DNA from 2 places in the Rhizobium sp. ZK1 genome. Region 2 is predicted to be linked to the other one. Evidence: riboswitches for the same ligand, from Rfam matches in the RefSeq annotation. Region 2 holds a riboswitch; the other holds the start of a gene.
The links. Region 2 has a riboswitch for S-adenosylmethionine ahead of metA (homoserine O-acetyltransferase MetA). Riboswitches for the same ligand answer to the same signal wherever they lie in the genome.
Positions count from the first base shown of each region.

Region 1: linked by a shared signal. The riboswitch ahead of ACK9YZ_RS00805 (O-succinylhomoserine sulfhydrylase) and the one ahead of metA (homoserine O-acetyltransferase MetA) in region 2 are both predicted to bind S-adenosylmethionine.

Region 1 is NZ_CP180586.1:158,548-173,312, reverse strand. It holds gene ACK9YZ_RS00885 (CAP domain-containing protein) at 1-173, shown strand, start outside; gene ACK9YZ_RS00880 (MATE family efflux transporter) at 206-1,552, shown strand; gene ACK9YZ_RS00875 (quinone-dependent dihydroorotate dehydrogenase) at 1,528-2,616, opposite strand; gene ACK9YZ_RS00870 (DUF952 domain-containing protein) at 2,613-2,966, opposite strand; gene ACK9YZ_RS00865 (hypothetical protein) at 3,100-3,498, shown strand; gene ACK9YZ_RS00860 (response regulator) at 3,589-4,236, shown strand; gene ACK9YZ_RS00855 (S24 family peptidase) at 4,352-5,023, shown strand; gene ACK9YZ_RS00850 (thermonuclease family protein) at 5,035-5,784, shown strand; gene ACK9YZ_RS00845 (tellurite resistance TerB family protein) at 5,833-6,246, shown strand; gene ACK9YZ_RS00840 (transporter substrate-binding domain-containing protein) at 6,345-7,220, opposite strand; gene ACK9YZ_RS00835 (methyl-accepting chemotaxis protein) at 7,670-9,670, shown strand; partial or broken gene ACK9YZ_RS00830 (VOC family protein) at 9,733-9,846, opposite strand; gene ACK9YZ_RS00825 (hypothetical protein) at 9,987-10,268, shown strand; gene ACK9YZ_RS00820 (hypothetical protein) at 10,530-10,907, shown strand; tRNA gene ACK9YZ_RS00815 (tRNA-Gly) at 10,896-10,969, opposite strand; gene ACK9YZ_RS00810 (2'-deoxycytidine 5'-triphosphate deaminase) at 11,028-12,122, opposite strand; SAM riboswitch at 12,196-12,274, shown strand; gene ACK9YZ_RS00805 (O-succinylhomoserine sulfhydrylase) at 12,321-13,505, shown strand; gene apaG (Co2+/Mg2+ efflux protein ApaG) at 13,750-14,142, shown strand; gene ACK9YZ_RS00795 (Hsp33 family molecular chaperone) at 14,143-14,765, opposite strand, start outside.
Region 2 is NZ_CP180586.1:3,961,533-3,976,297, reverse strand. It holds gene ACK9YZ_RS20090 (M48 family metalloprotease) at 1-1,228, opposite strand, end outside; gene ACK9YZ_RS20085 (MDR family MFS transporter) at 1,611-3,152, opposite strand; gene ACK9YZ_RS20080 (MarR family winged helix-turn-helix transcriptional regulator) at 3,269-3,796, shown strand; gene ACK9YZ_RS20075 (OmpW/AlkL family protein) at 3,890-4,564, shown strand; gene ACK9YZ_RS20070 (thiamine diphosphokinase) at 4,625-5,281, shown strand; gene ACK9YZ_RS20065 (ABC-F family ATP-binding cassette domain-containing protein) at 5,285-7,108, shown strand; gene ACK9YZ_RS20060 (VOC family protein) at 7,212-7,610, shown strand; gene ACK9YZ_RS20055 (hypothetical protein) at 7,777-8,406, shown strand; gene ACK9YZ_RS20050 (ABC transporter ATP-binding protein/permease) at 8,457-10,298, opposite strand; SAM riboswitch at 10,446-10,523, shown strand; gene metA (homoserine O-acetyltransferase MetA) at 10,571-11,494, shown strand; gene ACK9YZ_RS20040 (aldose epimerase family protein) at 11,635-12,657, shown strand; gene ACK9YZ_RS20035 (GntR family transcriptional regulator) at 12,769-13,542, shown strand; gene ACK9YZ_RS20030 (SIS domain-containing protein) at 13,539-14,570, shown strand; gene nagA (N-acetylglucosamine-6-phosphate deacetylase) at 14,570-14,765, shown strand, end outside.

The DNA.
Region 1 (14,765 bases), 700 kb from region 2:
CCGAAAACATCGCTTCGGGCCAGCAGAGCGTCGATGCGGTCGTCACCGCCTGGATCAACTCGCCCCACCATCTGGAAAACATGCTCGGGCGCTATAGCGGTCTCGGCGTTGCCGTTGCACATAATACGTCTTCCAGGAACCTGCCCTATTGGGCCATGGTGCTTTCCAGCTGAGGCGATTCCGCCTCTCTCCCCAAGAGGCGAATATGGATACCGGCAGACCCAGAAACGCATTGGCATTCGACGTGACGCACCGGTTGGTGCTGTCGATCGCCATTCCGATGACGCTCGGCTTCATGACGACGCCGCTGCTCGGTATTACCAATACCGCCGTCGTCGGTCGTATGGGTGATCCGGAAGCGCTGGCGGGGCTCGCCATCGGCGCCATGCTGTTCGACCTCATCATGGGCAGCTTCAATTTCCTGCGGGCGTCTACGACCGGCCTGACGGCGCAGGCGCTTGGGCGGCGTGATGCGCATGAGCAGCAGGCCGTCTTCTGGCGGGCGATCGTCTCGGCGCTCGGCTCCGGCCTGGCCCTTCTCGTGCTGTCGCCGCTGCTGATCCTTGTCGGACTGAAGCTGATGGGGGCCGAGGGCCGTATTGCCGAGGCGACCAGCACCTATTTCTCGATCCGCATTCTCGCTGCACCGGCAGCACTTGCCAATTACGCGGTGCTCGGCTTCGTGCTCGGACGCGGACAGGGTCAAACCGGGCTTCTGCTGCAGGCGCTGATCAACGGCATCAACATCCTGCTTTCCATCTATCTCGGCCTGTCGCTCGACTGGGGTGTTTCCGGTGTCGCCTGGGGCACGATGGCGGGCGAAACGGCGGGCGCGCTTGCCGGTCTCTTCATCGTGCTGCGCAGCTTCGATCGGGCACACCGGCCAAATCGGACGGAGGTATTTTCGCGCGCCAAGCTTGCCGAGCTTTTCGCGCTGAACCGCGATATCCTGATCCGCACCTTCGTGCTGATCGGCTCCTTCGCGATCATGACCCGCATCGGCACCAGCTTCGGTGCCATTACCCTTGCGGCCAATGCTGTGCTGATGAACTTCTTCCTGTTGTCAGGCTACTATCTCGACGGTCTTGCCAACGCCGCGGAGCAGATCACCGGGCGGGCGATCGGTGCGCAATGTAGGCCGGCCTTCGACCGCGGTCTGAGGCTCACGACGTTGTGGTCCTTCGGGCTCGCGGCAATCATTTCCGCCTTCTTCTATTTTGCCGGTCCTGCCCTCATTGCCGGGCTGACGAGTTCGCCGGAGGTACAGGCAGCCGCCGAGACCTATATGCCCTGGGCGGCGGTGACGGGGCTGACGGGCGCGCTCGCCTTCCTGATGGACGGCGTCTTCATCGGCGCGACGTGGTCCGTCGACATGCGTAACCGCATGCTGATGTCGTTCGCGGGGTATCTCGCCATGCTCGCCGTCTTCGTGCCGCTCTTCGGCAATCACGGCCTGTGGCTGGCGATGAACGCCTTCCTGCTGTTTCGTGGTTTCTTCCTGGCGGTGCTGGTGAAGCCGCGCGCAGCTCAGACGTTTCGCGCCGCCCAGTAATCGACGCTGATATCCCTGAGATCGCGGATCGAGGCAACCTTTTCGCGATCGAGCAGTTTCGACAGTCCGCGCACGATCGTGCCGGGAAGGCCCGGACCTTCATAAACCATGCAGGAATAGAGCTGTACGAGATCGGCCCCTGCTCTGACCTTTTCCAGCGCGGTTTCGGCCGATGAGACACCGCCGACGCCGATGATCGGCAGGGCCGAACCGACACGCTTGCGCATCTTGGCGAGCACGACCGTCGACTTCTCGAACAGCGGCACGCCGGAGAGGCCCCCTGTTTCCTTCGCCTGGACCCGGTCCTTCAGGCCGTCACGAGAAAGCGTCGTGTTGGAAACGATCAAACCGTCCAGTGCATGTGCGAGAGCTTCGGCGGCGATGTCATCCATGCCTTCCTCGGTCAGATCGGGGGCGATCTTCAGGAAGACCGGGATTTTTCGACCGGCCTTTCCAGCTTCCTCGTCGCGTGCCGCCAGCACGGCCGACAGGAGAGCGGCGAGGCTTTCACGCGCCTGCAGATCGCGCAGGCCCGGCGTGTTGGGCGAGGAAATATTGGCGGTGAAATAACGGGCGACGGAATAGAAGCGGCGGATACCGGCGACATAATCGGCGATACGGTCATCGCTGTCCTTGTTGGCGCCGATGTTGACGCCGACGATGCCGGCGCGGCCGATCTGCGAGAGACGGCGGAAGGCTGCTTCATGGCCTTCATTGTTGAAGCCGAGGCGGTTGATGACGCCTTCATCTTCCACAAGGCGGAAGATACGCGGGCGTGGATTGCCGGATTGCGGCTTCGGCGTGACGGTGCCGATCTCGGTGAAACCGAAGCCAAGCTTCAGCAGGGCTTCCGGCACTTCGGCATTCTTGTCATAGCCCGCAGCCATGCCGAGCGGGTTGGGAAAGTCGATGTTGGCAACGGTCTGGCGCAGGCGCGGGTCCGGCGCGAAGCGGCAGGCAGGCACGACGCCGGATTTCAGCGCCGCGATCGACATGCCATGCGCGGTTTCGGGATCAAAGAGAAAGAGGCCGCGGCGGGCGATGCGCTTGAAAGGATCGATCACGGTGCGAGCTCCGGAAAGATGTGGGCGCCTGCGTCATCGAGCGGCAAGGCCGCCTCCCAAAGCACCGCCGAAAGCGGCAGATCGGCATAAAGATGCGGGAAGAGCGCGCCGCCGCGCGAGGGTTCGAAGAGCAGTTTGTCGCCGAAATTGCGGCCATCGATAGCAACGAGGACAAGGCCGGTCTGACCGGCAAAATGCAGGGCTGCGGTCTGCTTAACCTGATCTGCCGTCGAGAAATGGATGAAGCCGTCCTTCTGATCGATGCCCGCGCCATGAAAAACGCCGGTTTGTCTGGCTTCCTGCCAGAGCGCCTCCGGCACGATCTTGTAAAGGGTCGGTGTCGCGGTCATGATGATCCCGTTAGTGGTCTTGTTGAGAAGGGGGCTGGCCTTCCTGATGAGGGCTTTGCCCCAAAGAGCCGGCGATGTCCACGCCTCAGGGCGCAAAAACGGACAGGCACGATGCTTTGCGGAGGATGAGACGATGAAGGCATTTGCAATCACGCTTGCCGCCGGTCTTCTGCCGCTTGCGGCGATGGCAGCGGAGCCCGATGCGACGCGCTTCCAGCTCGAGCGCAGCGGCGACCATTTCGTGCGCTTGGACCGGCAAACGGGAGCCATGTCGCTCTGCACCGAGAAGGACGGGGCGTTGGTCTGCCGCATGGCCGCCGATGAACGCGCTGCCTACGAGGACGAACTCGACCGGCTTGCCGACCGGGTGAGCGCGCTGGAGAAGAGTACAACCGCCCGACCCGCCCTGCCGACGGATGCGGAAGTCGACCGCTCGATCGGCATCATGGAGCGGATGATGCGCAGTTTCATGGGTATAGTTCGGGAATTCCAGGCGGAAGACGAGGCCAATCCCCTTCCGCAGCGGAGTTGATCTGGTTATATTCATATAAGTAGAGGGTCATGTTCGTGCGGGGGAGCCGGACAGGACTGAGGAGATCGAGCTCTTGGGAGGGAGTTTTCGATGCAGGAACAGACCATCATCATCGCTGACGACCATCCGCTGTTCCGCGACGCGCTGCGGCAGGCGGTGCTCGGCATGGAAGGCCGGCAGACAATCGTCGAGGCCGGGGATTTTGCCGCGGCAAGGAGGGCAGCGACGGCGCATCCGGATGCGGACCTGATGCTGCTCGATCTCGCCATGCCTGGAGTCAGCGGTTTTTCCGGCCTGATGGCGCTGCGCTCCGAATTCGTCAGCCTGCCGATCGTCATCATCTCAGCGACCGATGACACCACGACAATCCGCCGGGCGCTGGAGCTCGGCGCTTCCGGCTTCATTTCGAAATCCTCAGGTATCGAGGATATCCGCCGCGGCATCCAGACGGTGCTGGCAGGCGATATCGCCACGCCGGAGAGCTATCGCGACGGACAGGAGCAGGACCCCGATGTCGCCGACCTCATCCACCGCCTTCACACGCTGACACCGCAGCAGAGCCGGGTGCTGACCATGCTCGGTGAAGGCCTGCTGAACAAGCAGATCGCCTATGAGCTCGGGGTTTCCGAAGCGACGATCAAGGCGCATGTCTCGGCGATCCTCCTGAAGCTCAACGTCGACAGCCGCACGCAGGCGGTGATCCAGCTTGGCAAGATCAACATGGCGATGGTCGCCTGAGTTCAGGCACCCACCAGACAGGATTTTATTCCTCATTTGCGCTTTACTCGGGGAGATGCCTCGGTTAATCTGCCGGCGATAGAAAGCGGCCAATGGACCGCGGAACCGGACGCATATGCTGTCACATGACCAGATCTGGGGGGCGATCGACGGGCTTGCCGAACGGCATGACCTGACGCCGTCGGGTCTTGCGCGGCGGGCGGGACTCGATCCGACCTCCTTCAATAAATCCAAGCGACTTTCGGCGGATGGGCGCCTGCGCTGGCCTTCGACGGAATCCATCGCCAAGGTGCTGGAGGCGACGGGGGCGAGCATGGAGCAGTTCATGGGCTTCATGCGGCCGGCGGGTGCCGCTGCCGCCGCCAGCTTACCGGACGGTATTTTTGCGTCGCAGGGAAGCTCCATTCCCCTGCTCGGCTTTGCGCAGGCGGGCGCCGGCGGCTTTTTCGACGATGGTGGCTTTCCGGCAGGCCAGGGCTGGGATGTGGTGGAATTTCCGGCTGGCCCCTCGCAGAAGGCGGGCGTCTATGCGCTGGAAGTGCAGGGCGAGAGCATGATGCCGCTCTATCGCGACGGCGATGTTCTGATCGTGGAGCCCGGCGCGCAGGTGCGCCGCAACGACCGTGTCGTCGTCAAGACACGCGAGGGCGAAGTCATGGCCAAGGTGCTGTTGCGCCAGAGCCCGCGCTCCATCGAGCTGTTGTCTCTCAATCCCGAACATCCCAACCGGACGATCGAGCTTTCCGACGTCGAATGGATTGCTCGTATCATCTGGGCCAGCCAATAGGAAAATAATCCATGCGCCCTGCAGCCTTCATCACAGGTATCGCGGGGATGGCGATCGTGACCGGCCTGCTGCTGGCCGGGCAAGCGCGGCTCAACAGCGGCGACGGAGCGGCACCTGGAGCAGATGCCGGAAGCGTGACCGCCGAGTTGCCCGATGCGGATACTGATGGGACAAAGCCACCCGCATCGCTCACAGACAAGGATGCGGCGTTGATTGCCCGGGCAACAGAGCCTGCGGCAGGCCCCTCCCCGCCTCCTTCCGAAAATGCGACAGCGAAGGAAACGGCGCAGAGCGAACCGGCGCCCGCCGGGACACCGCCGGCCACAGCTGATGGAAAAGACAGTGTTGAGCTGTTGCGGCCGACGGTGGAAAACGCCGGCCTCCTTTCCTTCGGCAAACGCCGGCTACAGATTGCCGGCATCATTGCGACGCCCGCAGACAAGAGTTGCGGCTCCGAAGGCAAACAATGGCCGTGCGGCATGATGGCAAAGACGGCGTTGCGGCTTTTCCTGCGCAATCGCGCGATCGATTGCGACCTGCCTTCCGATGCATGGGAAGACATGGCAAGCGCCGCCTGCCGGCTGGGGCAGCAGGATATCGGCACATGGCTGGTGGAAAATGGCTGGGCGGAAGCGCAGCCGGGCTCCCCGCTTGCCGCCGCCGGCGAAAAAGCAAAGCAAACGAAGGAAGGCATTCACGGCGAGGATCCGCGCCGCAGGCCGGCGGCGACGCCCCGGCCTGAACCCGCAGATCCCTTGTAATGACGACTGTCAATTCCTAATCTCCGTTCATTCAAGAGGGAATCAGACATGAACAAGCCGCTTTCCGCCCATGACGCGCTGATCTATGTGATGGTGATGGCATCCGCCGTCGACAGCACCATGAACGACCGGGAAATGGAGAGGATCGGCCAGCTCATCGGCTTCCTGCCGGTGTTCCGCGATTTCGACGACGACAATCTGATTTCCATCGCCCGTGACTGCGCTTCGCTGCTGGCCGGTCCGGAAGGGCTGGATGTGGTGCTGGAGACCGTTCGCGATACGCTGCCTGCCCGTCTCTACGACACCGCCTACGCACTGGCGGTCGAAGTCGCCTCCGCCGACCTTTCCGTCAAGGCCGAAGAATTGCGGCTGCTCAGCCTGCTGCGCGACCGTCTCGGCCTCGACAAGCTGACCTGTGCTGCCATCGAGCGCAGCGCGATCGCCCGTTTCCGCAAGGGTTAAAGCATGTCGCGCAAAAGTGTGCAGCGGTTTTGCGATAACGACATGCGAAAACAAGAACCTAAAGCGCGACAAGCGAATCTTGGAGATCGCGACGCGCTTTAGTACAGACCGTAGGGGAAATAACGCAGATAAATCTCCTGCAGGCGACCATTGCGCGAGAGCGTTGCCAGCGCATGGTCGATTGCTGCCGTCAGCACACTGTCGTTCTGGCGCAGCATGATCGTCATCCCTTCGCCCAGGAAATGCTCCGACATATAGGGACCGTCGAACAGGGCACAGCATTTGTCCGAAGCGGGCGAAGCCACCCAGAAGGAAAGCTGCAGCGCATCGGCAAAGGCAGCATCGACCTTCCGCTCCTTCAAGGCCGTCAACAGCGCTTCCTTGTTGTCAAAAGGCTGAGCCTTGATGGCCGGGAAAAAGGCCGCGAGCATCGCCTCGTGGACGGTGCCCTTGACGATGCCGACGGAATGGCCGGCGAGGCCGGCAGCCGTCGTTCCGGTCACGGCGGCCGCCGTATTGCGCACGAAGCGGGCCGGCAGCATCAGATAGGGACGGGAGAAGAGGAACTCGCGGCGCAGCTCCGGCGTGACGGCAAGGCCTGCGATGACGGCATCGCCCTGCGAGCCGGCGAGCGCCTTCTGCAGGTCGGCGAAGGGCAGCGCCTGGATCTGACACTTGTCTGCAATCTCCAGCTCGGAACAGATCTCGCGGGCGAGATCGACGTTGAAGCCGGAGAGCTTGCTGTTCTGGTCCGTAAAATTGAAGGGCGGAAAGTCCACCGAGGTCAGGAAACGCAGGCGCACGAGCGAAGTGAGATCGGGCTTGGCCAGGCGTTCACGGGAATCGAAGAGCAGCGGCACGGACGGGCCGGATTGCTGCGCAAAAGAAGAAAAAGCCGAAAGCAGTACAACTGAAAACAGGCAGAGGATGGACATCCACCTGGAGGCCGGAAACGCCGGTTTACATTGCACCATTCTGATCTGCCTGACGATTACGCGCGGGGCTTGCCGCTCAGCCGAGATGTAACAGAATCATATCCGTCGGGGAATATGGCCCGGCGAGGCGACAGACCGCGCCTCGGCGGGGTCAGAACGACGTATCGGCCTTTAAAGCAAGGTCTTTCACCGAGTACGATGCCGTACCAGCCACAAAAATTCCGCATAAATTGCATCTTCGAACACCTGAGCACAAATAACTACCGTGCCCGTCCAAATTCATGGGCAACCACCGAGCCCGTTAGCGCGGAATTAAGCAATATCCCATCTTATTCGACGCGACGACATCGACCTCACCGGCCGACTGCATGATGCGCATGTCGCACCTCTTAAGGTATCCCCACCAGCGCAATACCGAAGAATCGTTCTGCAACAAATGATTTCAAAAGCACCGGGCTCGCAACACGCCCGGCCAATCGGGTAACTCCATGCTGAAACATCTGAAAATCCGCACAAAAATCATATCGGTCGTGGCGCTCCTGGGGCTCATCACGATAGCCGGACTGATCTATGTCATCTCCGAGTTTCGCCGAGCGGACGCGGCCTACGGCGCCTTCATCGATCATGAGGCGCTGGCCTCGATGCAGAGCGCGCGCGCCAGCGCATCGGTCGTCGCCTCGGTGCTGCAGGTGAGCCTGCTTGCCGACATGAAACCCGATACGCCGGCATTCCAAACGGCACTCGCTACACCCAGCAAGCTGCCGCAGGCACGCGACCGCATGAAGCAGGCGCTGGCGCTTGTGCCCAGCCGCAAGGCGGCGGTCGATGAAATCCAGGCAGGCATCGATGAAATCGAAACTCTGGCGAACAAGATCATCGAGCAGAGCAAGGCCAAGGACAGCGCCGGCGCCCTTGCGAGCGTCGCCCTGATCAATGCCAAGCTCAACGCGCTGACGCCGAAGATGATCGCTAACAACGATGCGATGATGGCGATGCTCAACGATGGCGGCGACGCGCTTTCGGCTTCCGTCAACGACCGCATCAACCTCTGCTTTGCCTTGATCGGCCTAGCCGTCATCGGCGCCATCGGTCTCAGCATCGTCGTCGCCCAGATTGGCATCACCACCCCCATGGCAAAGCTGCGCGAGCGCATGACCGGCCTGGTAGAGGGTGACACGGACAGCGAAATCGTCGGCCTCGACCGTCGCGACGAAATCGGCAAAATGGCGGAGGCCGTCTCGGTCTTCCGCGACAATGCGATCGAACGCATCCAGCTCGAAGCCCGCGCCGAAGCCGATCGCAGCCTCAGCGACAGCGAGCGCCGCGAACGCGAAGCACAGAAGGCCGCGGAAGCAGCCGATCTGGAACGCGCGGTCAATGCACTCGGCGACGGGCTGCGCCGGTTTTCGGCGGGCGACCTCGTCTCGCATATCGAAACGCCTTTCGTCGCGCATCTCGACGCGCTGCGCCAGGACTTCAACAACTCGGTCGAAAAGCTCAACGAGACCATGAACACGGTCGGCTCCAATGCCCGCGCCATCAGCGCCGGCGCTAACGAGATCCGGTCGTCCGCCGACGAGCTTTCGAAGCGCACCGAGCAGCAGGCCGCTTCCGTCGAGGAAACGGCAGCAGCCCTCGAGGAGATCACGACGACGGTAAAGGACGCAGCAAAGCGGGCCGAAGAGGCAAGCCAACTCGTCGCCCGGACCCGCCTTGGCGCCGAGAAATCCGGCGACGTCGTCCGCAAGGCTGTCGCTGCCATGCATCAGATCGAACAGTCCTCTACCGAGATCAGCAATATCATCGGCGTCATCGACGATATCGCCTTCCAGACGAACCTCTTGGCGCTGAACGCCGGTGTCGAAGCTGCGCGCGCCGGTGAAGCCGGCAAGGGCTTTGCGGTCGTCGCACAGGAAGTCCGGGAACTCGCCCAGCGCTCTGCAAACGCCGCCAAGGAAATCAAGGCGCTGATTACCACATCAGGCACGCATGTGCAGACCGGCGTCTCGCTGGTCGGCGAAACGGGCAAGGCGCTTGATGCGATCGTCCACGAGGTGCAGGAAATCAACCAGCACGTCCACGCGATCGCCGAAGCCTCGCGCGAGCAGTCGATCGGCCTGCAGGAGATCAATACCGCGGTCAACAGCATGGATCAGAGCACGCAGCAGAACGCCGCGATGGTCGAGGAATCCACCGCGGCAAGCCACAGCCTTGCAACGGAAGCGACGGCACTCAACAACCTGCTCGGCCAGTTCCGCCTGACGGGCACCGGCGGCTTCACTGCAAGCGCACCGATCTCGACGGCATCGACCGCGCCACGCGCTGCCGCACGGCCGGCCGCCAGAACCCCGGTCCGCGTTGCCGAAAGCACCGCACGCCCGAAGGCTTCGCCGGCACGCGCCCTTGGCCAGAAGCTCGCCAGCGCTTTCGGTGCGAACAGCGGTGCTGCCCCGGCCGCCAGCCAGGAAGCCGACTGGACGGAATTCTGAGCTGACAACCTGATCGAATGAGAATGGGCGGCTCCGGCCGCCCATTTTCGTTTCAGGCCTTTTCAGGCTTGCGGCCACCAGCCGACCTCGATGAGCACGTTACCGGGCGCCGTGCAATAAAACAGCCAGCCGCCGCAGATCGAGCCGAAAGCGGCAATAAGGCCGGCCGAGCGACGTCAGAGGAGCGAAGTCAGACCGGCGGTGACCTTACCAAAGCTCTTCGCGAAGGGTTGAAGACATGCGTGCCGTTTGTGTCGTGAGCTTTCCGCGATTTGCGGTACAATGACACCGTGCCGCGGACAGAAAGGCTCCGGATATGAAACTGATCGCATTTAGCCTCATCGGCGCGCTGGCGCTCGCCGGCTGCACCACCGTCGAATATACCGGCCCCGGCATCGAGCCCATTCCGGGCAGCATCACCTATAACGGCCAGCCGCGTACGAAACTGACAAAGTCGCCAATTGGATCGACCTTCCCGCACAATTTCATCGACCAGTACGGCCGGCAGGTCGAGGAGACCTATATCATCCGTCCGGACCGTTCGCTGGCGATTGCTCATCGCCAGTACCGGCCGATCAACATTTTCGGAAGAGATTGAGAGGGGAAGCTGGAGCGGTTCACCGGAACACCACCATCGTGACGGATGCGGATGGCGACGGCCAGACCGATACCTGACGGGTCGAGACGGTCACGGTCAGCGGCGATATGACAACGTGGGAGCGGCAATACGCTCCGGATATATCGACGATTAGCCTAAATGCTCCAGATCGGCTGCTGAAGGCCGCTGGCGCCAAGTTCATGGGTGGCGCATACTCGTTGCAAGCAACAGATATTTTCTAATAAGTTCGAGATCGTGAACATGCATCAGTCAAATAATGGTTCGTTTATCCCAAGATTTAAAAAACGCGTCGTTACCGAAAACGGCTTAACAGAGGTGGAAATATCATCAGAGAAACTGGAGGATATCATATCACATTTCTCTGAAGATAAAGAACTTATCTATATTATGAAGAAATACATAGACCTTACCAGAAGCGCCGGAGCATCAGCTCTTTCCGAAGACGAAGAAATCGCGATGGGTAAAAAAATCTTTCCGGTATTTCACGACTTCCTGTTCGCGAACGGACTTATGGTGTTTGCGCCAGATGTTGCAGAAGAGATGTTTCAGCGTCTTGAAAAAGGTCTTATAGGGGCAAAAATCAGTTCGATTCCTGAGAAAGGTAGCTGGAGCGGGTGAAGGGAATCGAACCCTCGTATTCAGCTTGGGAAGCTGCTGCTCTACCATTGAGCTACACCCGCCAACCACTTGAGACTTCCAACAGATGGCCGTCGCTGTCAAGTCGCGGATCGCCGCATATCAGATGCGGAAATGCTTCGACAGTTTCAGACCCTGCGCCTGGTAGTTGGAGCCAAGGCCTGAACCATAAAGGCTCGATGGTTGTTCCTGCATGTGTTCGTAGATCAGGCGGCCGACGATCTGGCCGTCTTCGAGGATGAAAGGCACTTCGTGGCTGCGTACTTCCAGCACGGCCCGGCTGCCGCGCCCGCCGGCGGGCGCATGGCCGAAGCCGGGATCGAAGAAGCCGGCATAATGGACACGAAATTCGCCGACGAGCGGATCGAAGGGCGTCATTTCCGCCGCATAATGCGGGGGAACGTGCACGGCCTCGCGTGAGACGAGAATGTAGAATTCGTCCGGATCGAGGATCAGCTCATTGCGGCCGCGGCTATAGAGCGGCTCCCAGAAGTCGAAGATATCGTGCTGGGCCTTCTTGTCGACATCGACGACGGCCGTGTGGTGTTTGCCGCGATAACCGATCAGGCCTTCCTCGTCGCCTGTCAGATCGATCGACAGCGCAATACCGCCGCCGGAGACGTTCGGCTGCTTGGCGGCGACGAGCGTTTCCGTTGCGTGCAACTTCAAAAGCTCCGGCTCGCCGAGAACCGAATGGCCGACGCGGAAGCGGATCTGCGACAGGCGCGAGCCGCGACGCACGACGATCGGGAAGGTGCGCGGGCTGATTTCGAGATAGAGCGGGCCGGAATAACCTGATGGGATCTTGTCGAACTCCTGCGCGTAATCGGTGATGACGCGGGTGAAGATATCGAGCCGGCCGGTCGAGCTTTTGGGATTGGCCGAAGCCGACATGTCGGCCGGCAGATCGAGGCGCTCCATCAGCGGTACGATGTAGACGCAGCCGGTTTCCAGCACCGCGCCTTCGGAGAGGTCGATGACATGGAGGCTCAGCCGGTCAAGTTTATCAGCGACAAGGTGAGAAGGGCCGGGCATGAAGCTGGCGCGCACCCGGAAAGCCTTGGCGCCCAGCCGCAGATCCAGGCTTGCGGGCTGGATCTGGTCGCGATCCAGCTCGCGTTCGCTTTGAAGACGCCCCGTTTCAAACAGCGCTGCTATCGCGCGGTCGGCCAGAATTCCAGTTTCGCGAGCCATCATGCTCCATCCATAATCTGCCGCCGACAAAACCAAAGTCGGGGAATTGACGCAAGCGCAGAACGGCAGTATTGCAAATTTATCCCGTGGTGATTTGGCCGGTCGGCTTGCAGCCACGTTAAACAAGTGGCTAAAAAGACCGGGTATGAAACCGGTCTGCTTTTGCGGCCGGTTTTTTTGTTGTTTGAAAGTGGTGATGGCATGAGCAAGACTTGGCGCCCGGCAACCCAACTCGTCCACAGCGGAACGCTGCGCTCGCAATATGGCGAGACGTCAGAGGCAATCTATCTCACGCAGGGCTTCGTCTACGATACGTCCGAGGCAGCAGAGGCGCGCTTCAAGGGCGAGACGGATGGATTTATCTATGCCCGATACGGCAGCCCCACCAACGACATGTTCGAAAAGCGCATGTGCGCTCTCGAAGGCGCTGAAGATGCCCGCGCCACGGCTTCCGGCATGGCTGCCGTCACCGCCGCCATTCTCTGCCAGCTGAAGGCCGGCGATCATATCGTTGCAGCGCGTGCGCTCTTCGGCTCCTGCCGCTGGGTGGTCGAGACGCTGGCGCCGAAATACGGCATCGACTGCACGCTGGTCGACGGCCGCTATCTGGAGAACTGGGAAAAGGCGATTACGCCGAAGACCAAGGTGTTCTTCCTGGAAAGCCCGACCAACCCGACACTGGAAGTGGTCGATATAGCCGGTGTGGCCAAGCTCGCCAACCAGATCGGCGCGAAGGTCGTGGTCGACAACGTCTTTGCGACGCCGCTCTTCCAGAAGCCGCTGGAGCTCGGCGCGCATATCGTCGTCTATTCCGCGACCAAGCATATTGACGGTCAGGGCCGCTGCCTCGGCGGCGTGGTTCTCTCCGACAAGGAATGGATCGACGAGAACCTGCATGACTATTTCCGCCACACCGGCCCGGCCATGTCGCCCTTCAATGCCTGGACACTGCTGAAGGGCATCGAGACGCTGCCGCTGCGCGTCAAGCAGCAGACGCAGAACGCGGCTGATATCGCCGATTTCCTGGCCGATCAGGGCAAGGTCGCCAAAGTCATCTACCCCGGCCGCAAGGACCATCCGCAGGCCGACATCATCGCCAAGCAGATGTCGGGCGGTTCGACGCTCGTCTGCTTCGAGCTGAAGGGCGGCAAGGAAGCGGCCTTTGCGCTGCAGAACGCGCTTGAGATCGTGAAGATCTCCAACAATCTCGGCGACTCCAAGAGCCTGATCACTCATCCGGCCACGACGACGCACAAGAACCTGACGGATGAGGCCCGCGCCGAACTCGGCATTTCGCCGGGCACGGTGCGCCTCTCGGCCGGCATCGAAGACACGGACGATCTCCTTGAGGATTTCGCCCGCGCGCTGTCCAAGGTTTCGGCCTGATCTTTTCATGCATCGGCCCGAAAATCGGGATCGATTTTCGGGCCGATGCATGAGTTTCAAAGAGTAGAATGCCAGGGATCATGCCGCGACAGCAGCATTTGCCTTGAAATTAACACCGAGAGTTAGGCTTAATGAACGAAAGACCGCCCAACCGGGGTGGCGAGGCCGCGATCACTGTCCCATTTCTTGACGGATGGGGCCTCTTATAAGATACGGGTAACATATCTTGACTAAGGTGTAAGGCATGTATCGCGCCCTCACACGAGACATCGAAGTGGTTGTCGAACCCTTTTATCTGGAGGAGCAATCCGATCCGGACGATGATCGTTATGTCTGGGGTTACCGCGTCGTCATCGCCAACAACTCCGACATAGCCGTGCGCCTCGTCAACCGCTACTGGAATATTACCGACCAGAACGGGCAGATCGACGAGGTCAGCGGCCCCGGCGTCGTTGGCGAACAGCCGCGGCTGCAGCCAGGCGATACTTACGAATATTCATCGGGCTGTCCGCTGGATACGCCATCCGGCCTGATGTTCGGCCACTACCAGATGGAGACGGACGAAGGCGAGTTGTTCGATGTCGACATCCCCGCCTTCTCCTTGGATTCACCCGGCCTGCTCAGGGTGCTGAACTGATCACTCCGCCGGTGCAACCTCGTTTACCGGAAAGCGATAGGTCGTGGAGCAGAATTCGCAGGTTACGGCGATCTCGCCGTTTTCCTGGCTTTCCTCTACTTCCTCGGCGCTGAAACCCTTCAGCACGTTGCCGATCTTTTCCCGCGAACAGCTGCAACGATCGAAGACCGCGCGCGGATCGTAGACGCGCACGCCGCGTTCGTGGAAGAGGCGGAACAGCAGGCGTTCCGTGCCGACCAGCGGATCGGTCAGCTCATCGGCATCCACGGTTTCGACGAGCGAGCGGGCTTCCGCCCAGGCATCGTCCTCGATATGGGCGCGTTCGCCCGTGTCGCCATCGCCGCCGTGAAGATCGGCCTGGCGCATACGCTCCGGCGCTTCCGGCAGAAACTGGGCAACGAGGCCCCCTGCCCGCCAGCGGTGACGCGGCTTGCCATGATCGTCACGATCGAAGAGCTCGGCAGCGGCAAGGCGCACACGCGTCGGGATCTGCTCCGACTGACGGAAATAGACACCGGCGATATCTTCCAGTGAGGTACCGTCAAGCGCGACGATGCCCTGATAGGGCTGGCTGAACTTGCCCTGGTCGATGGTAAAGGCGAGCACACCCTTGCCAAGAAGCT
Region 2 (14,765 bases):
CCCAGCGGTCGGCCGTTGCGCGGGCGGTCGCAGCTTCCATACCGTTGACGTTGATCGGCCGGATGCTTGCGGGATCAAGTCCGGTAACCCAGCCGCTGGAGATATAATTCGTCAGGCTCTGGTTCTGGTTGTCGGCGACGCCATCGAAGCGGATGGCGGTATCGTTCGGGCCGGTCGCCATGACCGCTTCGACCTTGTTGTCGATGCTGAAGTCCGGCGGTACGTCGAAGCGTATGCCGAGGCCGCCATGCAGGAAGGTCTGGCCGCGCACATAGCCTTCTTCCGGGCTGTCGCCATAGAGAAGACCGTCGATGCCATCGAGATAGTAATCGCGGCCCTTGTCTCCGACCGAGCCTTCCTGGCCGAAGGCGCGGGCATGGCTGCGGGCAAGCTCGATGCGCTGGGCGGAATTCGGATGGCTCGACAAGAAGTCCAGGCTCTGGTCGGCTTCGGGATCGACCGACATGAAGCGGCTGTAGGCGGCCATGGAATCGAGAAAACGAGCCGCGGCATAGGGATCGTAGCCGGCTTCGCCGAGCATGCGCACGCCGATGACGTCGGCCTGCAGTTCCTGCTGGCGGGAGAAGGCGGCAAGGCGCAGCTTGCCGCGGGCAAGCGCCTGCTTGCCGGCTATGTCGCTCGACAGAACCTCAGCCACGACGCGGCTGGCAATGACTTCGGCTTCCTCGCGCTTCTGGCGTTCGATGCCGTGGTTTGCGGTGACGTGGCCCATCTCGTGCGACAGTACAGCCGCCACTTCCGAGGCGTCGTTGGCGAGCGCCAACAGGCCGCGGGTGACATAGAGATAACCGCCCGGCAGCGCAAAGGCATTGATGGCGGGCGAATTCAGGATGGTGATGCGATAGGACTGGCTCGGATTTTCCGACACGGCCGTCAGCGCGCCGGTGATGCGTGCGACGAGGCGCTCGGTCTTGGCGTCCTTATATTCGCCGCCATAGCTCGCGACGATGCGGGGATGCTCGCGAGCGCCCATGGCAGCGCGCGGGTCATTTTTTTGTACTTCGTCGACGATCTGTGGCTTGGACGATGGGCCGACGGTCGGCTGATAGGATTGTTCGATCAGCGTCTCGCAGCCGTTCAGCGCGACGGCGCAGACTGAAAGCAGCAGGAGACTGCGCGCCCAACGGCACGGCGCAAGAAAGGCATCACTGGAAAGCGCGGGCGATCTCCACGTCGTCATGCTGTCCAGTCTGTCTCTCCGCATCATCTTAAGTCGCCGGTCTGCCGCATCTTCGGGCCGGCCGCTGCCAGGAAAATTCAATAGGCTTCCGCCCCTGTTCTCGCACTGCACAATCGGCCGATCCAAGTCTTTGCTGTAGCTGATTTCCGCGTGGGTTGCATAGCGAGACTCTATCTAAATGTGGTGCCGTTGCATTTCGGCAATGCCTCGCCTGTCGAGGCACTTTCTCGCTCCGATGAAATTATGGCGAAAGTTCCATCACAAGTGCAGATTCCGGCTGCACTGCGGAAAAAATAGGTCAACACGGCGACCGATGCGGGCAACTATAACATCCGCGCGAAGAATGCAATTAATGGTAGTGTTTGCTGCATGATCGAAATGAAGAGGCGCGCGGGCCGCGCGCCTATGCTTATTCCGCAGCTTCGGGGGCAGTGCTAGTCGGGCCGGTTTTTGGTTCGCCGGCACGGGGCAGCTGCACCGGCTTCAGCATGATGGCGGCTATCAGACCGATCAAAGCAATGCCGCAAGAGGTCATGAACAGCGGTGAGAAGGCGGCGGCATAAGCATCCGCGACGGCCTGACGGCTGGTTTCGGGAAGGGCGGCCATCACTTTCGGCGTCAGCTCCTCGATATTGGCCACGCCCGGGATCGAGGAACCGAGCTTGCCGAGCTGCGATGCGATGATCGCACCGTAGATGGAGATGGCAATCGAAGCGCCGCCCATGCGCGACAGCGTGACCGAGCCGGTCGCCGCACCCACATCGCGGGCAGGCGCGGCATTCTGCACGCCGATCACCGGAACCTGCTGGGCAAGGCCGATGCCGATACCATGCAGTAGCATGATCGTGCCGATGACGGCGATCGGCGTGCCAGCATGGACCCGCGACATCAGTGCGAAAGCAATGGCGCTGCAGGTGAGGCTGGCGATGGCGAAGGGCTTGTAGCGACCGGTCTTCGAAATGATGCGGCCGGCGTTCAGGGAGCCGCAGACGAGGCCGCCTGTCAGCAGGATGAAGAGCAGGCCTGCGCCAGATGGCGAAAGGCCTGTGGTCGTCTGCAGGAACAGAGCGAGGTAATTGACCATGCCGATGGCGATCGCGCCGCTCATTATCGAGACCACTAGCAGCAGGCTGAAGGTGGAATTGCGGAAAAGTGGCAGCGGGACGATCGGCTCCGGCGCCCGGCGTTCGACGAAAACCCAGGCGATGGCGCAAACCACGCCGAAGGCGACGATGCTGATGCTCTGCGGGGAGATCAACGCACCGAAAAGTTCGCTGCTGTCGGTCGCAAGCACGATGCTGGTCGTCGTCAACGCCAGCAGAAGTGCGCCGGCATAATCGATCTTCGGTCGACGATGCGGTTTGCGGTAGGGCAGCATGAAGGCGAGGCCGGCAAGCACGATGATGCCGATCGGCACGTTGACGAGGAAGATCGAGCGCCAGCCGAAGAGATCGCTCATCGTGCCGCCGAGGACCGGGCCGATGGCGCCGGAGGCCATCAGCACGAGGCTGGAATAGCTCTGGTAGCGGGCGCGTTCGCGCGGCTCGAAGAGGTCGGCGTTGACGGCGAAGATCGAAACCATGATACCGCCGCCGCCGAAACCCTGCAGCACACGGGCGGCGATCAGCGTGTTCATGGAGACGGCGAGACCGCAGACGGCGGAGCCTACCGTGAAGATCGCGATCGCTGTCATCATCACATATTTGCGGCCGAAGAGATCGCCGAGCTTTCCATAAAGCGGCATGACCGCACTCAGCGCCAGCAGATAGGCCGAGCCGATCCAGCCGAAGCGGTCCAGATGACCGAACTCGCCGACGATGGTCGGCAAGGCGGTGGAGACGATCTGATTATCCAGCGTCGCCATGAACATGGCGGTCATCAGGAAGAAAAAGAGGATGAGCCGCCGACGGGGATCCGTCACGAGCGGCGCGGGGGCAAGCTGCATATCCATGGGAGGGCCGATTTCGTTATGTCGATGCTTTATGTGCTAATGGCATATATTTGTCAATATCACATTATTGACATCGGCATATTTTATTTTTGATTCCGGTCTGTTATGGTTCCGTCATGAACGAGACGCTGACCAAGACAAGAACGCCAGAGATTGATGAGCCTCCCATGGACAGCGTGCCGCGCATCGGCCGCTCCATGACGCGCATGAGAATGATGACGGGCCGCCGGCTGATTGGCCGGCTGGCGATCCAGAGCGTGGCTCCGGATCTGGAACTCTCGCATCTCGATGTGCTGGATGCCGTAAGGCGGGCGCAGGCAAACGGCGAGGTGACCGTCGGGGCCATTGCCGAGATGCTGCGAATCGATCCGTCGCGGGCCAGCCGCGTCGTTTCCGATATGGTCAGCCGTAATGTTCTGCGCCGCGAGGCATCGCAGGCGGATGCGCGGCGTATCGTCGTCGTCATGACTCCGGTCGGACAGAACCTGCTGGCGGAAATCCAGGCCCAGAAGCTCGCCTTCGTTACCGAAGTCGTGCGGGACTGGCCGCAGGAAGAGATCGACACTTTCTCCGTCTTGTTCGAGAAATTCATCGGCGGTTACGAGGCGATCTTCCTGTCCCGCGACAAGGATACGCCAGGCTGAAGAAAATAGTCTGAGCGTTTGATCTCGCTCAAGCCGACCCGCCTAAGGCAGGCCTAAGTCTCTCCCCGTTCGACGACATCAGGAGAGATTCACATGAAACTTCATCCGCTTCGGTTGAGGGGTATTTTTGCCGCAATCGTTTTCGCATCCTTCGGGCATGCGGCGCTTTCCGCCGACCTGGCGCCTTCGGCGGGCTCACCCGTCGCCACGCAAAGTCCGTGGCAGGTGCGTCTGCGCGCGCTAGGCGTAGTGACGCGCGATAACGGCTCGGTTGATGGCATTCCCGGATCCGGTCTTTCCTATTCGGACACAGTGGTTCCGGAAGCGGATATTTCCTATTTCTTCACCGACAATATTTCCGCGGAGCTCATCCTCGGCACGACCTATGCCAATGTGCATGGCGAAGGCTCGATTGCCGGCCTCGGCGATTTAGGCAAGACGTGGCTGCTGCCGCCAACGCTGACATTGCAATATCACTTCACCGATTTTGGTGCCTTCCAGCCGTATCTCGGTGCAGGCGTGAATTACACGGTCTTCTACAATCAGTCGGGTAAGAGCGCCGACAGCCTCGATGTGAAGAATACATTCGGCGTCGCGCTGCAGGCGGGTTTCGATTACATGTTCGATGAGCATTGGGGTGCGAACCTGGATGTGAAGAAGATCTTCCTGCGCCCGGATTTCGATGCCACCGTCGGCGGTGCCGATGTCAGCGGCAAGGCAAAACTCGATCCCTGGCTGATCGGCGCCGGTGTGACCTACCGCTTCTAAGAGAAAGGCGCCGGATCTTCGGCGCCTCTTCCCCTTCACCCCCGGTTTGCGCTATGGGCAATGCCCATGAGCCAATCCACCTTCACCATCCTGCTCGGCGGGGTACTCAGCCTGACGGATCGTCTGCGCGATGCCGTGCGGGACAGCCGGTTCATCGCGGCCGACGGCGGCATGCGCCACGCAGCGGCGCTGGGCGTGGTGCCGGAATTGTGGGTTGGCGATTTCGATTCGACGCCGCCCGATCTCGACGGCGCCTTTCCCAATGTGCCGCGCCAGCCCTATCCGGCCGCGAAGGCAGCGACCGACGGCGAGATCGCCGTTTCCGAGGCAATCGAGCGTGGCGCGAAACGCCTGATCCTTGCCGGCGCATTGGGTGGCGAACGCTCCGACCATGCGCTTCAACATCTGCTCTATGGCGTCGAATTGGCGCAAAAAGGCTTCGACGTGCTCTTGACCTCGGGCAGCGAGGAGGCAGTGCCTTTGCTTCCCGGCTCGTTGGAGATCGATCTGCCGCCGGGTAGCCTGTTTTCCGTGCCGGGGTTCAGCGAACTGACCGGGCTCTTCATCGAAAATGCCCGCTATCCGCTTGCCGACTTCCATTTGCCATTCGGGTCGTCGCGCACCATTTCCAATGTGGCGGAAGGCCCCGTGCGCTTCTCGCTTGCCAGCGGCAGGGCCGTCGTGCTCGCGCGGCCCTATGATCTTTCCGGAGTCTGATTCTTGGCGCCTCCCATTCTGAAACTCGACGATATTTTCCTGAGCTTCGGCGGCACGCCGCTCTTGGCCGGGGCTGCCCTGCAGGTGGAAGCCGGCGACAAGATCTGCCTCGTCGGCCGCAACGGCTCGGGTAAATCGACGCTTCTGAAGATTGCTGCCGGTCTCGTCGATGCGCAGTCTGGTGAGGTCTTCCGGCATCCGGCATCAACGGTGCGTTATCTGGAACAGGCACCGGATTTTGCCGACTTCAAGACCGTGCAGGCCTATGCCGAGGCGGGGCTCGGGCCGGGCGACGATCCTTACCGGGTCACATACCTGCTGTCGCACTTAGGGCTGACCGGCGAAGAGGACCCGAAGAACCTTTCCGGCGGCGAGGCGCGCCGCGCAGCACTTGCCCGTGTGCTGGCGCCGGAGCCCGATATCCTGCTGCTCGACGAGCCGACCAACCATCTCGACCTGCCGACCATCGAATGGCTGGAAGGCGAATTGCAGAAGACGCGCAGCGCTCTGGTGCTGATCTCGCACGACCGCCGCTTCCTCGAGAAGGTCTCGACAGCGACCGTCTGGCTCGATCGCGGCACGTCGCGTCGGCTCGACAGGGGCTTTGCGTTTTTCGAGGCCTGGCGCGACCAGGTGCTGGAGGCGGAAGAGCTGGAACAGCACAAGCTCGGCAAGGCGATCGAGCGCGAAGAGCACTGGCTGCGTTATGGCGTGACGGCACGGCGCAAGCGCAACATGCGACGGCTCGGCGAGTTGCAGACCATGCGCTCACAATATCGTGGCCATAAGGGGCCGCAGGGAACCGTGCAGGCGACCACATCCGACGCACAGGAATCCGGCAAGCTGGTGATCGAGGCCGACAAGATCACCAAGAGCTATGACGACAGGCCGATCGTCACGCCGTTCTCGATCCGCGTGCATCGAGGCGATTGCATCGGTCTGGTCGGTCCCAACGGTGCCGGCAAGACGACGCTTCTGAAGATGCTGACCGGCCAGCTTGCGCCTGACAGCGGCACGGTGAAGCTTGGCACCAATCTCGAAATTGCCACTCTCGACCAGAAGCGCGAAGACCTGAACCCCGAGGATACGCTTGCCAACTATTTGACGGATGGGCGTGGCGAAAACCTACTGGTCAATGGCGAGCAGCGGCATGTGACCGGCTACATGAAGGAATTCCTGTTCCAGCCGGAGCAGGCGCGCACACCGATCAAGAACCTCTCCGGCGGCGAGCGTGCCCGGTTGATGTTAGCACGCATACTATCGCGGCCGACCAACCTGCTGATCCTGGACGAACCGACCAACGACCTCGACATCGAGACTCTGGATCTGCTGCAGGAAATTGTCACAGGTTTTCCCGGCACCGTCATCCTCGTCAGCCATGATCGTGACTTTCTCGACCGGACGGTGACCTCGACGATCGCGCCTGCCAATCCGGAAGCGCCGGACGGACGCTGGATCGAATATGCCGGCGGCTATTCCGATATGCTGGCCCAGCGCAAGGGTGCCGCCGAAGAGCGCCGCAAGGCCGAGAAAGCGGCGGAGAAGCCGAAGTCGCAGGAGGCTGCGGCTGCCGCTCCTTCCATCTCGAAGGGCAAGCTCTCGTACAAGCAGAAATTCGCGCTCGAAAACCTGCCGAAGGAAATGGCGAAGGCGGAGGCCGAGATCGCCAAGCGCGAGGAGAAAATGGCTGATCCGAACCTCTTCACCAAGGACCCGGCGACGTTCAACCGACTGGCATCGGAGATGGAGAAGCTACGCGAAAACCTGACCAAGATGGAAGAGGAATGGCTGGAGCTCGAAATGTTGCGGGAAGAGCTGGAAGGTTGATCGGAATAAAAATTTCCTGAATGTCGGATCGGGTGGTTATTCGCCGTCCTTGGGCCGAGCGTGATCGACGGCATGGTGCCGCCACGTCATAAGGGAGATTTTCATGCGCATGATTTTCGTGAACCTGCCGGTTAAGGACCTCGTCAAGTCGAAGGAGTTCTTCTCGGCACTCGGCTTTTCCTACAATCCGAATTTTACCACCGACGACGCTGCCTGCATGATCGTCGAGGAAAATATCTACGTGATGCTGCTGACCCATGGTCACTTCCAACAGTTCATCGAAGGCGATATCGCCGATACGTCCAAGGGCAAGGAAGTACTGACCTGCCTTTCGGCCGGCAGCCGCGCCGAGGTAGATGACTACCTGAAGAAGGCACTGGCATCCGGCGGCAAGCCCTGGAAGCCGATCCTCGACATGGGTCCGATGTACGGATGCAGCTTCCAGGATCCCGACGGTCATGTCTGGGAAATCATGTATATGGATATGTCTGCTGCCGGCTGAGCCGGTATTTCCAAAGATCTGGTGTGGACTTCCGGTATCCGGGATCGAGTTGCCGGAGTCCATTTTCTCTCACTTTTCCTTGATTCGTCAGTGTTGCGTCATGCGGTATAGAGTGCCGCCCCGGCAGCCGGGACCGTGCCGATCAGAGGCAAGAAGGAAGAGTCACATGTCTCGCAAATCCTATACCGGACTATTCATGGCGCTTGCTGCCAGCAGTTGTGTCGTGCTCGGCCTTTCGCAGGCGGCGAGCGCGCAGGAAACGCAGCACATGCGCGTGCGTGGCACGATCGAGAGCCTGAGCGGCGATACACTGACCGTCAAGACCCGCCAGGGCAATGAGACGACGGTGGCACTCAAATCGGGCTGGAAGGTCGCCGGCATCAGGAATGCGTCGGTTGACGACATCAAGGTCGGCGATTTCGTCGGCGTCGCCTCCCTGCCGAAAGGCTCAGGTCCCGATGGTGCCATCGAGGTGCTGATTTTCCCGGCAGCGATGAAGGGTACCGGCGAAGGCAACCGTCCGTGGGACGTGCAGCCGAACAGCTCGATGACGAATGCGACCGTCAGCAATGCGGTCAAGGCCGTCGACGGCCACATGATCACGCTCACCTATCAAGGCAAGGAAAAGATCATCTCGATTGCCGATGGCACGCCGATCGTCACCTTTGCGCCGGCGACGAAGGACGACCTGAAGCCGGGTGCAGGCGTAATCGTCATGGCGGAAAAGGCCGCCGACGGCAGCATCTCGGCCGCGCAGGTCACCGTTGGCGTCCACGGCGTGATGCCGCCAATGTAAGACACACAGTTCCGGACGCAAAACCGCTACACAATTTTACGGGAATTGCCTTAAAGCGCCGGGGCGCGAGCCGCCGCGGCGCTCGACCCGAGAACCGAAACTACCGGTTCTTCCTCGGATTTCGAGGGCAGCGCCAGCAGATGCAATGTGCGCGGCTGCAGCGCTTCCAGATAGGTCTCCGAGCGGCCGATATAGATCATGCCGGTGTCCGGCATAGTGGCGAGCAGCTTCGTCATCGTATGCTGCCATTCCGGTTCCATGCCCTCGAGCACTTCGTCGAAAACGACCCAACGAGGCTTGACGAGAAGCAGGCGGGCAAAGCCGATTGCCTTTTGCTCGTCGGCGTCGAGAAGCTTGTCCCAGCGCGCACGGCTGTCGAGTCGGGCAACCAGCGCATGCAGACCGGCAGCCTCAAGCGCGGCTTCGATGGTCGCGGTGTCATAGGCCTCGGGTTTTTCGGGGAAGGAGATTGCCTCACGCAGCGTTCCGCCGGGGACGTAGGCGACCTGCGGGATGAACAGGATGTCGGCAATCGGCGGCAGACCAATCGTACCTTTGCCGCACGGCCAGAGGCCGGCCATGGCTTGGAAGAGCAGGCGGCGATTCACACTGTGATCGCCGTTGATCATGACCTTCTCGCCGGCCTTGATCGTAACATCCGTTTCGCGTATCCGGAAACCGCCGCAATCCTCGATGTCCTCGCCAAGCTTGGCGACGATGACGACATCCTTCAGCGTCAGCGTATCCGCTGCGGTTTCCTCATATACGATGGCATCCTTCAGATCGAAGTCGTCGTCCATCTCCTGCAGTGCCTGGCGGAAATCGGTGACGCGCATCAGCGTGGCGCGCCATTCGGCGATCGGGCCGAAGTTGGCGACATACCAGCGCAGTGCCGTGTTGACCTGGTTGAAGGCCCCGACCGACATCATCAGCTGGCCGAAGGTGAGGCCACCGGAGAAATAGGCAGGTGCTGCAACGATGATCGGAATGACGATGACCAGCCAGCCATAACCTGCCGAAACCCAGGTGAGGTTGGTATTGGCCATGGCGAGACGCTTGATAACCGCGAGAACGTTGCTGATGTCGATATTGATGCGCTTGCGCTCGTTTTCCTCGCCGTGCGCCACTGTAATCGCCGGCATGTTCTCGTTGGCGTGCATCAGCGCGAAGCGCAATTCGGCTTCCTTGGAGAAGCGGTCTGCATTGAGCTTGACAAGCTTGCGGCCGACGACCTGGCTCAGTACTGAGGCCGATGCAGCATAGAAGATTGCCGCCCAGACCATGTAGCCGGGAATGGAAAAACTGTAGCCGCTGATATGGAAGATGAAGCCGCTCGAAAGCTCCCACAACACGCCGATGAAGCTGACGAGCAGGATGGTCGACTGCAGGAGGCCGAGCACGAGACCGGTGGTGCTTTCGGCCAGGTTACGGGAGTCCTCATGCAGCCGCTGGTCCGGATTGACGCCGAGAATGCCGATGGTGGAGAGTTTGAGGGCGCGCTTGCGCTTCAGCCATTGATCGACGAGATCGCGCGAAAGCCCTTCGCGCATATAGAGCGCAGTCATCTGGTTCAGCCAGGCCTGCAGCACGTTGAGCAGCAGTAGCGCGCCGGCGATCATCGCGAAGATTTCGAGCTGGTGGAAGAACTCTCCAAGATCACGGCGTTCGAGTGAATCGTAGAAGGGGGCGTTCCATTCGTTGAGGATCACCTGTCCGTAGGCTGTCGCCAGGATGATGACGACAAGCAGGACCGCAAGCCCCACCACCTTGCCGCGGACCTGCGAATTCCAGAATGCGGAGAACATCACTCCAAGCCGATATGTCAGGCTGAGATCATACCCTACCCGGTCCTGACTCTGGATGCCCCTCCCCCTTTCGATGTTATTTGCCATTACAAGTTTCCAAATCCGCCATCCTTATATTAATAACATGGGGGCGTCACTGGTCCATCAACAGATTCCGCCACCCATAAAGAAAGCGTGATGGCTTTTGCAGCTATCTGCATTGACAGTTGATTCGAAGCCGGACTGGCGCTATCTAGAATGCCCTGTGGTGATTTGGCCGGCCGGCTTGCAGCCACGTTAAATAAGTCGCTAAAGGGCCGCGTGCGGGCCGGTAGCGATTCTTTCGCCGCCGGTTTTTTATTTTGATCGAGTTGACCGCAATGCCCATCAAGATCCCCGATACGCTGCCCGCCTTCGAAACCCTCGTGAATGAGGGCGTGCGGGTGATGACCGAAACGGTGGCCATCCGTCAGGATATCCGCCCGCTGCAGATCGGGCTGCTGAACCTCATGCCGAACAAGATCAAGACCGAGGTGCAGATGGCGCGCCTTGTGGGCGCTTCGCCGCTTCAGGTGGAATTCTCGCTGATCCGCGTCGGCAATCACAAGGCCAAGAATACCTCTGAAGAACATCTGCTTGCCTTCTACCAGACCTGGGAGGAAGTGAAGCACCGCAAGTTCGACGGCTTCATCATCACGGGCGCGCCGATCGAGACGCTGCCCTACGAGGATGTTACCTATTGGAAGGAAATGCAGCAGATTTTCGACTGGACCCAGACAAACGTCCATTCGACCATGAATGTCTGCTGGGGCGCGATGGCAGGGATCTACCATTTCCACGGCGTGCCGAAGTATGAGCTGAAGGAAAAGGCCTTCGGCGTCTACCGCCACAGCAACCTCAAGCCCTCCTCCGTCTATCTCACCGGTTTCTCCGACAATTTCGAGGTTCCGGTGTCGCGCTGGACCGAGGTGCGCCGGGCCGACATCGAGAAGGTCGACGGCCTCGAGATCCTGATGGAATCGAGCGAGATGGGCGTCTGTCTCGTCCACGAGCCGAAGGGTCGGCGGCTCTATATCTTCAATCACGTCGAATATGATTCCACGTCTCTCTCGGACGAATACTTCCGCGACGTGAATGCCGGCGTGCCGATCAAGATGCCGCACAATTACTTCCCGCATAACGATCCGGCACTTGCGCCGCAGAACCGCTGGCGCAGCCATGCGCATCTGCTTTTCGGCAACTGGATCAATGAGATCTACCAGACGACGCCCTACGATATCGAAGAGATTAGCTCGGACATCTGAGCGTTACAGGGTGGGTTTAGAAATGGCGCCGTCGCACTTCTGAGACGGCGTTTTGTTTTCCGGGTCCGCCCGGTTGCGATTTGCAGCGAATGGGGGCAGGTTCCGGTTCCTGAATCGTAGGGATGGAGTGAGCGTCGATCATGCTGGACAAATTGGAACGGGAAGTTTTCGGACAGACCAAGGAGGGGGAGACCGTCCATCGCGTCGTCATCCGCGGTGGCGGACTGACGGTCAAGGTGTTGAGCTGGGGCGCGGTTATCCAGGACGCGCGGCTGGAGGGCCATGATGCGCCGCTGGTGCTCGGCTTCGAGGATTTCAGCAGCTACCTCGCCCATTCGCCCTTCTTCGGGGCAACGCCGGGCCGCTGCGCCAACCGCGTCGGCGATGGCAAGTTCACGCTCGACGGCAAGGCTTACCAACTCGAACTCAACGAGAAGGGTGTCACGCATCTTCATGGCGGCAGCAACAATATTGGTACGCTCGTCTGGACGATCGTTGAACATGAGGCCGACCGCGTGGTGCTGAAGATCGTCGACCGCGATGGCCGTGCCGGTTATCCCGGCAACTGCACGATCCAGGCGACCTATCGCGTGCACGGCAATGGCGAGCTTTCTGTCAATTACGAGACGACGACGGACCAGCCGACGATCGCCAACGTCTGCCAGCATTCCTATTTCAATCTCGATGGCCGCGAAGATGCCTTGGCGCATGACATCATGATCGCCGCCGACCACTATCTGCCGACCAATGAGAAGCAGATACCGACCGGCGAGATCCGCCCTGTTGCGGGGAGCGAGTTCGATTTCCTCGAGATGGCGCCAATGAAGCGCTTCGTCAGGCAGGAGCAGGCCCTCTACGACCATAATTTCTGCTTATCGAGCGAGCGCACGGCCAAGCGCTCCGTCGTGCTTGCCCGCAGCCTGCATTCCGGTGTTTCGCTGGAAGTGCGCACGACAGAGCCGGGCGTGCAGTTCTATGCCGGTTTCAAGCTCAACGTGCCCGTGCCGGGTCTCGGCGGCCGTAAATATGGTCCCTTCGCCGGCTTCTGCCTGGAAACACAGATCTGGCCTGACGCGATCAATCACCAGGGCTTCCCCAATGCGGTGCTGCGCCCAGGCGAAGTGCTGCGTCAGGAAACGGATTACATCTTCGCGAAGAACTGAGTTCGTCGTCTCATCTGGATCAATGAACCCTCGCGGCGCCCTGCGAGGGTTTTTCTGTGACGGAACGAATCCGCTTGCCGATTGGTTCTAAATAGGTTCTATTGTGTGCCCATGGATAGAACCAGTCTGATCGCAGAACTGAGGGGCCGCGCGCTGCGCGACGAGGCGGCGACAGGCCCGCTTTACAAGCGGCTGGCGCAGGCGTTGACCGGCCTTATCCAGGAAGGCCTCTTGAAACCCGGCACGGCATTGCCCGGCGAGCGCGATCTGGCGGAAGCGCTGAAGCTCGGCCGTGTCACAGTGCGGACGGCCTATCGCGATCTCATGACATCGGGTGCGCTGGAATCGCGTCACGGCAGCGGCACTTTCGTTTCCAGCAAGGTAGAGCGCATGGAACAGTCGCTCTGGCGGCTTTCCTCCTTCTCTGCGGACATGCGTTCGCGCGGGCGCTCGCCAGCGGCGAAGATCCTGTCGCGCACCGTCAACAATCCATCCCCGGAAGAATCCTTTCTGCTCGGCCTCGGCGTCGACGAACCGGTGCTGCGGCTCGACCGCCTTCGTCTGGCCGACGGGCTGCCGCTCGCAATCGAGCGCGCCGTCGTACCCGTCAAGTTTCTTGGCGAGGACGCCGGCGGTGAAGGCTCGCTCTACGATGCGCTCGCCCAGAGTGGCCACAAGCCGGTACGCGCCATACAGCGATTGACGGCCGTCACGCTTGATCCGTCATCGGCGGCTATTCTCGATGTCAAGGCCGGCGCGCCGGCCCTTCTGATCGAACGCGTTTCACGCCTGGAAGACCAGCGCGTCGTCGAATACACCCGCTCGCATTATCGTGGCGATGCCTATGATTTCGTCGCCGAACTGAGAATTGGAGATGACCTATGAGTGAGAACCAGTCGCTGATGCTGCAGGAGGCGGGCCAGTCGCCCGAAGTGGTTGCTACCCTGCTCGAAAAGGAAAAGCCGGTCTTCGCCGAAATCGCCCGGCTATTCTCGTCCACCCGCCCAAGTGTCGTGACGACAGCGGCGCGCGGCTCTTCCGACCATGCCGCGACCTTCTTCAAATATCTCTTCGAAATCACCTGCGGTGTGCCAGTCGCTTCGATCGGTCCGTCCATCGCTTCCGTCTATAATGCGCTCCTGCATCTGAAGGGTGGCATCCATTTCACCGTTTCCCAGTCTGGCGCCAGCCCCGATATCGTGGCGCTGCAGGAAGCGGCCAAGAAGGGTGGAGCGACGACGATCGCCGTCGTCAACGTCACCGACAGCCCGCTCGCCAAGCAGGCCGATATCGTTCTCGGCCTCAATGCCGGTGCGGAAAAGAGCGTTGCCGCGACCAAGTCCTTCATTGCAGCCGTTGCCGCCCTTGCCGGCGTCACCGCTGCGATCGGCGGCAAGGCCGATCTGCAAGCCGCGATCGAGAAGCTGCCGGCCGCTTTGTCTGCGACATCGGGCATCGATACGGCTGCTGCCGAGAGTGTTCTGTTCGACGCCGCATCGCTTTATACAGGCGGCCGCGGTACTGCCTTCGCGATCGCTCTCGAAGCGGCGCTCAAGGCCAAGGAGACGGCCGGCCTTCACGCCGAGGCGTTCTCGCTCGCCGAATTGATGCATGGGCCGATGCGCCTCGTGCAGCCGGGCTTCCCGATTGTCGGTTTCGTGCCGGAAGATGCCGCCTTCGACAACAATGTGAAGGCACTGGAGCGGCTGCAGACGCTCGGCGCCACCACCGTGCCCTTCTCGACAAAACCGCTCGCCGGCGTCAATCTGCAGGTTCCGACGACCGGCAACGGCCTCATCGATCCCCTGGTTTCGCTGCTCGTCTATTATCGCCTGATCGAGTCCGTCACCCGCCGCAAGGGTTTCGATCCGGACAAGCCGGCAAACCTGCTCAAGGTGACGGAGACTGTCTGATGACCCGCAAGATCTTCACCGGTGCCCGTATCTTCGACGGCGAACGCTTCCACGATGAGCGGGCGCTGATCGTCAAGGACGGACGCGTCGAGGCGATCGTCGGCCGCAATGATCTGCCCGAAGGCGAAGTCGTGACGCTTGATGGCGGCGTGCTGTCTGCCGGCTTCATCGATGCGCAGGTCAACGGCGGTGGCG